DNA from 2 places in the Bradyrhizobium sp. STM 3566 genome. Region 1 is predicted to be linked to the other one. Evidence: predicted binding sites of a transcription regulator. Region 1 holds the regulator's gene; the other holds the start of a gene.
The links. The regulator LexA, encoded in region 1, represses DNA repair genes until DNA is damaged. The targets are predictions, from matches to a motif close to TGTTCNNNNTGTGTTCNG.
Positions count from the first base shown of each region.

Region 2: a site for LexA is predicted at 1,774-1,791, ahead of P6U27_RS05470 (ribonuclease T2 family protein). Genes of this name have one in related genera too.

Region 1 is NZ_CP120692.1:3,533,277-3,536,679, forward strand. Features, by position in the region: gene P6U27_RS16970 (ComEC/Rec2 family competence protein) at 1-584, shown strand, start outside; gene P6U27_RS16975 (hypothetical protein) at 707-1,141, opposite strand; gene lexA (transcriptional repressor LexA) at 1,694-2,395, opposite strand; gene glp (gephyrin-like molybdotransferase Glp) at 2,571-3,403, opposite strand, start outside.
Region 2 is NZ_CP120692.1:1,147,766-1,151,168, forward strand. Features, by position in the region: gene P6U27_RS05465 (23S rRNA (adenine(2030)-N(6))-methyltransferase RlmJ) at 1-848, opposite strand, end outside; gene P6U27_RS05470 (ribonuclease T2 family protein) at 1,037-1,729, opposite strand; gene P6U27_RS05475 (hypothetical protein) at 1,849-2,310, opposite strand; gene P6U27_RS05480 (hypothetical protein) at 2,495-2,788, shown strand; gene P6U27_RS05485 (DUF3617 family protein) at 2,833-3,363, shown strand; gene P6U27_RS05490 (ATP-binding protein) at 3,394-3,403, opposite strand, start outside.

The sequences.
Region 1 (3,403 bases):
GCGCCCTGGTGCTGCTGGTAGCGATCCTCTGGGGACTGTCGGTGCGGCAGCCCGATATCCTGATTGCCGGGGATGGCGCGAGCGTCGCGGTCCGGGGCGGCGACGGGCGTTTGCATGTGATCCGCGCGAGCAAGGATGGCTTTCTGCTGAGGGAATGGTTAGCCGCCGATGCCGATCCGCGCGATGCCGCCAACGCCTCGTTGGCGAGCGGTGTGTCATGTGACGAGTCCGGCTGCGTGGCGCCGCTTGCGGACGGGCGGCTGGTCGCGCTTTCTCTGCGCATCGACGCGCTGGCTGATGATTGCAGCCGCGCTGCGTTGGTGGTGACGGCGCGGCCCGCGCCGCCCGATTGCGCAGCGATGGTGGTCGATCGGTCGCGCCTTGCCAGTCAGGGCGCGCTGGCTCTGACGCAAAACGGAGAGGGTTTCTCGGTGCAGGTGGTGAGGGCGAGAGGCGCAAGCCGCCCTTGGCTGCCGGCCGGCGCCGGCGAGGGGGATTTCGACGGCAGCCTTGCGCCGAAGACGGCCGTGCCCCGCAATCGGGACGCAACGCCATCGGAGGCCGACTTGCAGGCTGACGATTGAGGATCGATGCGGAGGAGGCGCGGGATTCTGCAGGACGCAAACCATACCATCTCGCCGGCCTCAGCCGGCGATGGCATTTCAAGTTCTGGCCCTCGACAAATCGGCCGGGGGCGCGCCGACGATCAGCCGATCGGCAGGCGTGTGATCGTGGACCTCGTCTCGGCGACGATCTGCGGCTTGTGCTCGCGCTCGCCAACCGGCTGGGTCACCGGCAGTTGCAGCACGGTCGCGCGCTGGCCTTCGACGAGCTGCGTCACCAGCACGTACTTGCCGTCGGGAAATTCGATCGCGTCATGATGGCGATCGGGAATGTGCGGATCGATCTTGCCGAACTTGCCGACGCGGGAGTTGACGGTGCGCGTCCAGATCCAGCGGTTGTCGTAACGAACGTTGTCGGCGAAAGCGAGCTCCGTTCCCGGCAGCAGGCAGACCGCGACGGAGAGATCGGCTTCAGAGGCGAAGCCGCGTGTCGAGGTGCCGCGGAAGGTTGTCGTGACGATCGTCTCGCCGACTTCGGCAGGGCGCGTCGCGACGGCATGCAGGCTATAGTCACACATCGGGTGCTCCTCATGCGAAGATAGCAAGCCGCACCTCTCTTGGAGGCGCAGGCCTCTATCAGGGTGAAGCATACAACGTTCTGCTCGGTTGTGGGCAAATCTGCGGCTGGGCTTCGCGAGCCGCGATCACATTATCTTTCCCGGATTCGATAGGAACAAAGCCGACGCCTGTGCATTCGAACGGCGCCAATGTCAGCGCCCCGCGGGTGCTGACCGGCTCGCTTATTGCCGGCTCGATTGCGGAGAGCTGCGCATCACATTCCGCGCGTCGCGAATTCGTACTGGCTCGATTGCTTGCGCACATGGCGGTGCGACTGTGTGGCAATGGCCTGCGACGCTGATGCTGCGATCAGCGCTGCAATGATTGTCCATGAAACATCTGGCGGGTGGCGTCTCCTCGAAGCTGTGGCCGCGAAGCGATGTTGCTTCGTGCGGCGTGCCGAGGATCTCGCACCGGAAAAAGGACCGGATAGTCTGAGCAGAACCGGAAAGACCATCCAGCCAGAGCGGAAAATGATCCGCTCCAAGAGGTGTCCAACGACCGCAGACCGCTCAGTACTTCCGGTAGAGCCCGATCAGCTTGCCCTGAATCTTCACGCGGTTCGGCGGAAGAATGCGGACCTCGTAGGCGGCATTGGCTGGCTCGAGTGCGATCGAGGCGCCGCGGCGGCGGAAGCGCTTGAGCGTGGCCTCCTCGTCATCGATCAGCGCCACCACGATGTCGCCGGTATCGGCGCTCTCGTTGCGCTGGATCAGCGCCATGTCGCCATCGAGGATGCCGGCCTCGACCATCGAATCGCCGCGCACTTCGAGAGCGTAGTGCTCGCCCGCGCCGAGCATGTCGGGCGGTACGCTGATGGTGTGGCTGCGGGTCTGCAACGCCTCGATCGGCGTGCCGGCCGCGATGCGGCCCATCACGGGCACCGCGACGGGACGCTCGCCCTCGTCAACAGGCGGGCTGGAGCTCGCGCGCACCTTGCCGAGATTGCCCTCGATGACGCTCGGCGTGAAGCCGCGGCGATTGCCGGCAGCGGCCTGGAGTTCGGGCAGCTTGATCACCTCGATGGCGCGGGCGCGGTTGGGCAGGCGGCGGATGAAGCCGCGCTCCTCGAGCGCAGTGATCAGGCGATGAATGCCTGACTTCGAGCGCAGGTCGAGCGCATCCTTCATCTCGTCGAAAGACGGCGGCACGCCGCTTTCCTTCAGACGTTCGCTGATGAACCGCAGAAGCTCGTATTGTTTGCGCGTCAACATCTCGACCAAAGTCCCCCGGTTGATGTCGTTCGATTCCGAGACGATGAATTCAGCGATAAGCCGCTACATCCTCGAAACAAATCATGAACGGACACTATATGTTCGATATGTGTTCCGCAACTGCTTAATTTACGGTGAACGGGGCAAATCTCGCGGAATGCGTGTGCCGTGCAGCTCAGACGGGGAGCCGCAGCACCTCGCAAGGCGTGCCGGCCTCGGCCTTCGGCGCGAACGGCGCGCGTACGAGAAGTACCTGTGCCGCAGCGAGATTCGCAAGCAGAGAGGAGTCCTGATGGCGGACGGGAAGGGCGACGAGCGTGCCGTCGCCGCGCAGTTCCAGTCGCGCACGCAGATAATCCTCGCGCTGGTCATTGGCCCCGAGATCGCGGCCCAGCACGGCGCATTCGCGGCGATGATGAATCACCGAACGGCCTGACAGGGCGCGAATCAGCGGCACCATGAACAGGAAGGCGCACACGTATGATGACACGGGATTGCCGGGCAGGCCGATCACGCGCATGGCGCCGAGCCGTCCGTGCATCATCGGCTTGCCGGGCCGAATCGCGATCTTCCAGAACGCCATCGAGATGCCTTCGCCCTTCAGCGCCTGCTGAACCAGATCGTGATCACCGACCGATGCGCCACCGGTCGTGATCAGGATGTCGGCGCCGCTCTCGCGAGCGCGGCGGATGCCGGCGGAAGTGGCCTCCAGCGTGTCGGCGGCAACGCCGAGATCGATGGTCTCGGCGCCCTCGCTGCGGGCGAGCGCGTGCAGGGCATAGCCATTGGAATAGACGATCTGGCCGCGACCGGGCGCGGTGCCCGGCATCACCAGCTCATCGCCGGTGGCAAGGATCGCGACCCTCGGACGGCGGCAGACGGCGAGCTGCGGATGATTCATCGCAGCGGCGAGCGCGAGATCGCGCTCGGTGAGACGGGTTCCTTTGCGCAGCAGCACGTCGCCCTCGCGGAAGTCGACGCCGGCGGGACGAATGTGCCGTCCGGGAA
Region 2 (3,403 bases), 2.4 Mb from region 1:
ACCTCCAATCGGAATCTGGCAGCCCCGCCCTGGCCGAGCGGCATTTCCAGCTCGGGCAGGATGGTCTTGAGCTCGCCGTGCAGCGTATAGGGCGGATTGACGATCAGGAGCCCGGTGGAGGTGAGGGCGGCGCCGTCGGCTTGCGGCGCGACGCTGAATTCGAGGCGCAGGCATTTCCCCGGCGGCTTTGCTGCAGCTGCGAGCCGCGCGACCGTTTGGGCCAGCGTGTCGGTGGCCCGCCGATTCTTGGCCGGATACCAAATAACATAGATACCGGTCGGCCATTTTGCGAAGGCCGCCGCGAAGGCCTCGCCCAGCCGCTCGAACTCGTCCTTGGCTTCGAACGGCGGGTCGATCAGCACGAGGCCGCGCCGCTCCTTCGGCGGCACGAAGGCCGGCAGCGCCACCCAGCCGTCGAGATCGACCACGCGGGCCTGCTCGTCGCGGCGCAGCACGTCGATCAGCGCTTTCCGCGCCTTCGGCTCGAGCTCGCAGGCGACGAGGCGGTCTTGCGGTCTGAGCAGGCCGCGCGCAATCAGCGGCGAGCCTGGATAAGCCCTAAGCTCGCCCTTCGGATTGAAGGCGCGGACGATGTCGAGATAGGGCTTGATCAGCGCCGCGGTCTCGTTCGACAGGCGCGCCTGCAGCAGCCGCGCAATGCCGGTCAGCCATTCGCCGCCGCGGCGCGCCTCGTCGCTGTCGAGATCGTAGAGCCCGGCGCCGGCATGGGTGTCGATGACGCGGAACGCCGCGGGCTTGTCCTGCAAGTAAGTGAGGATGCGCGCCAGCACGATGTGCTTGATGACATCGGCGAAGCTGCCGGCGTGGAAGGCGTGGCGGTAGTTCATGAAACAGCACTACGCTACGTGATCGCTTCAGCAAAGAGGCACGATCACATGTCCCGGACGCGGTGCAGCGCGTAACGCTGCGCCGCTGAGCCGGGACCCAGCTCTTTCTCGTATTGGGCCTCAGATCAGCAGCGCACTACGCCGCGGTTCGCGGCGTAGTGCGCTGAATCCCGGCCACAAGAGCGGGGCTACCCGCCCCTGATCGGCGGCATCGTCACCTGGTCGCGGCGGCAGGCGCGGCGCTCGATCTCGTCGCAGGCGCGGAATTGCAGGTCCTTGCTGAGGCAGATGCGGACCTCGGAGAGCCGGGTCCGGTTGCAGGTGACCGAGATGGCGGCATTGCTGAGACCGGGATTGGCCTTGATGAAGGCTTCCTCGACCTCCGCCGGCGCCACGGTCTTGGCCTGCGACAGATCGAGATATTCGGGCGGAATCTTGATCGCGGCGCGCGCCTTGCGGATCGTCTCGAAATAGCTGCGGCCTTCGAGCCCGGAGCAGGTGCCGTGTTTGTCCCATTCGTTGAAGATCAGGCCCGGCGCCGGCATCAGGTCGAGCATCGAGGAGACGATGCTGCGATTCAGCCGCGGCGCCGGCCGCTGGCAGTATTCCGGAAAGCCGTTCTCATATTGCGGCCACAGCCCATGCACCACGAAAGCGTAGGGCCGTCCGCCGCATTGCATCTGTGACCGGCCGCCGCGTTCTGCCGCTTCCTCGCAGAACGATGGCGACCATGACAGCGAAAGCACATAGAAGTCGAATTCGCCGGGCGCGTTCTGCCGCTTGTCCTGGGCCTTCGCACCGCCGGCGAGAGTTGCCAACCCGGCAGCAAGGGTCAGCGAGATCATCAGACGGGACAACGAACGCAATCTGGAATGAAACATGGCGACGCCCTCAACTAGACTGTGCACGCAGCCTAGCAGGCGGTTGGAACATTTCAAGAACAAAATTTGGAGCCGCTCTCGTGCGCCGGCCGATCAGCCCGAATCAGGCGCTCTTCGGATCAGGGTTTGGCGGCGCGGCAGGCCGGGTTGTAGGCCCAATTGCGATCGAGCCCGACCACGCACCACTCGACGCCGTTGCCGTAGCCGGCAAAGCCGCCGTCCTCGATGAGCGAGAAATGCACCCTGCGCACCTTGCCGTCGTTGAGCATGGCGTCAGCGGTGCAATAGCGGCGCGGAATGTTATCGGACTGCCAGGGGCGGAACGCGACCTCGCGAACGGCCGAGAAGCCGGTGATCTTCAAGGAGGAATTCCAGAACGAGCTTTCTTTCTCCCAGAACTGGGTGGCGATCGTCGGCAGCGCCTTGTCGCAATCGGCAACGGCGCCGTCGTAGCGCGGGCCGCTCAGCCAGAAATTCAGCTCAAGTCCGTTGGCGGCCTTGGCTTCGCCGAGCGACAGTGCCCCGAACATGAGGCCGAGCACGGCGGCGAAGCGGAGCGATTTCGAGGAGGGGGCGCGCATGATCAATCCAGACAGCTGAGGTCTTGCGAAGGTCGGACGGTGCCGCGAAGGCCGGGGGAGGTCAAGTGCAGCGCGGCAACACTTCGCCAGGAGTTGACCAAGACGTCGCGGCCAACTGGCCTTCGGTTCTTTTCACTTCCATCCCGGCACCGTAAACTGCCGCTAACAAATTGGAGTGACAGGAATGCGAATCATTGCGGCCGCGGGCCTTCTTGCCTTGGGGTTGATGGCGAGCCAGTCGGCGCGCGCCGATATCCTTCCGGTGCCTCCGTTCAAGGGCAACGACACCGGCGGCATCATCGCCTATTCGATGGCGACCCAGGTCGACGCGCGGCAGGTCGCGGTCGATCACTGCGCACGCTACGGCAAGGTCGCGAAATTCCTCGGCGTGCAGGCCTATGAGGGCGGTTACATCTCGTTCTCCTGCCGCTGGGTGCCCTATGGCGCCGCCGATCGGCCGATCCGCACGCTCTACTGAGGCGTTGTCGAAACGCCGCAATCTGTTGGCCGGGAGCTTCCCACATGACGCGCAAACTCGCTTTGCTCGGCTCGACGCTTTGCCTCGCGTTGTCGGCAGGTAGCGCCAGTGCCGATGACCTGCCGGTGCGCAAGGCCGGTCTTTGGGAGATGAAGCTGGTCACATCAGGCTCGCCCGTGCCCGAGATGACCATGCAGCACTGCACCGACGAGACCGTCGACAAGGAGATGAGCAACAACGTCTCCCCGATGGCCAAGCAGATCTGCGCCAAGCAGGAGATCAGGAAGACCGCGACCGGCTATGTCAGCGATTCCGAGTGCAGCGTCGCCGGCGTCAGCACGACCTCGCATGCCGAGATCACTGGCGATTTCAACTCGGCCTACACGGTGAAGACGACCTCGCATGCGCAAGGCGGCGTCGCCGGCGCGGCGGGGCGCGACAACACCACGACGCTGCAAGCCAAGTGGCTGGGAGCCTGCAAGCCGGAGCAAAAGCCCGGCGACATCGTGATGCCAGGCGGTTTCAAGATGAACGTGCGCGACATGGACAAGCTGAAGGCGCTGCTGCCGAAGTAGGGTGAGATGGTCGTGAGACCGTAGCCCGAGCTACACCGGA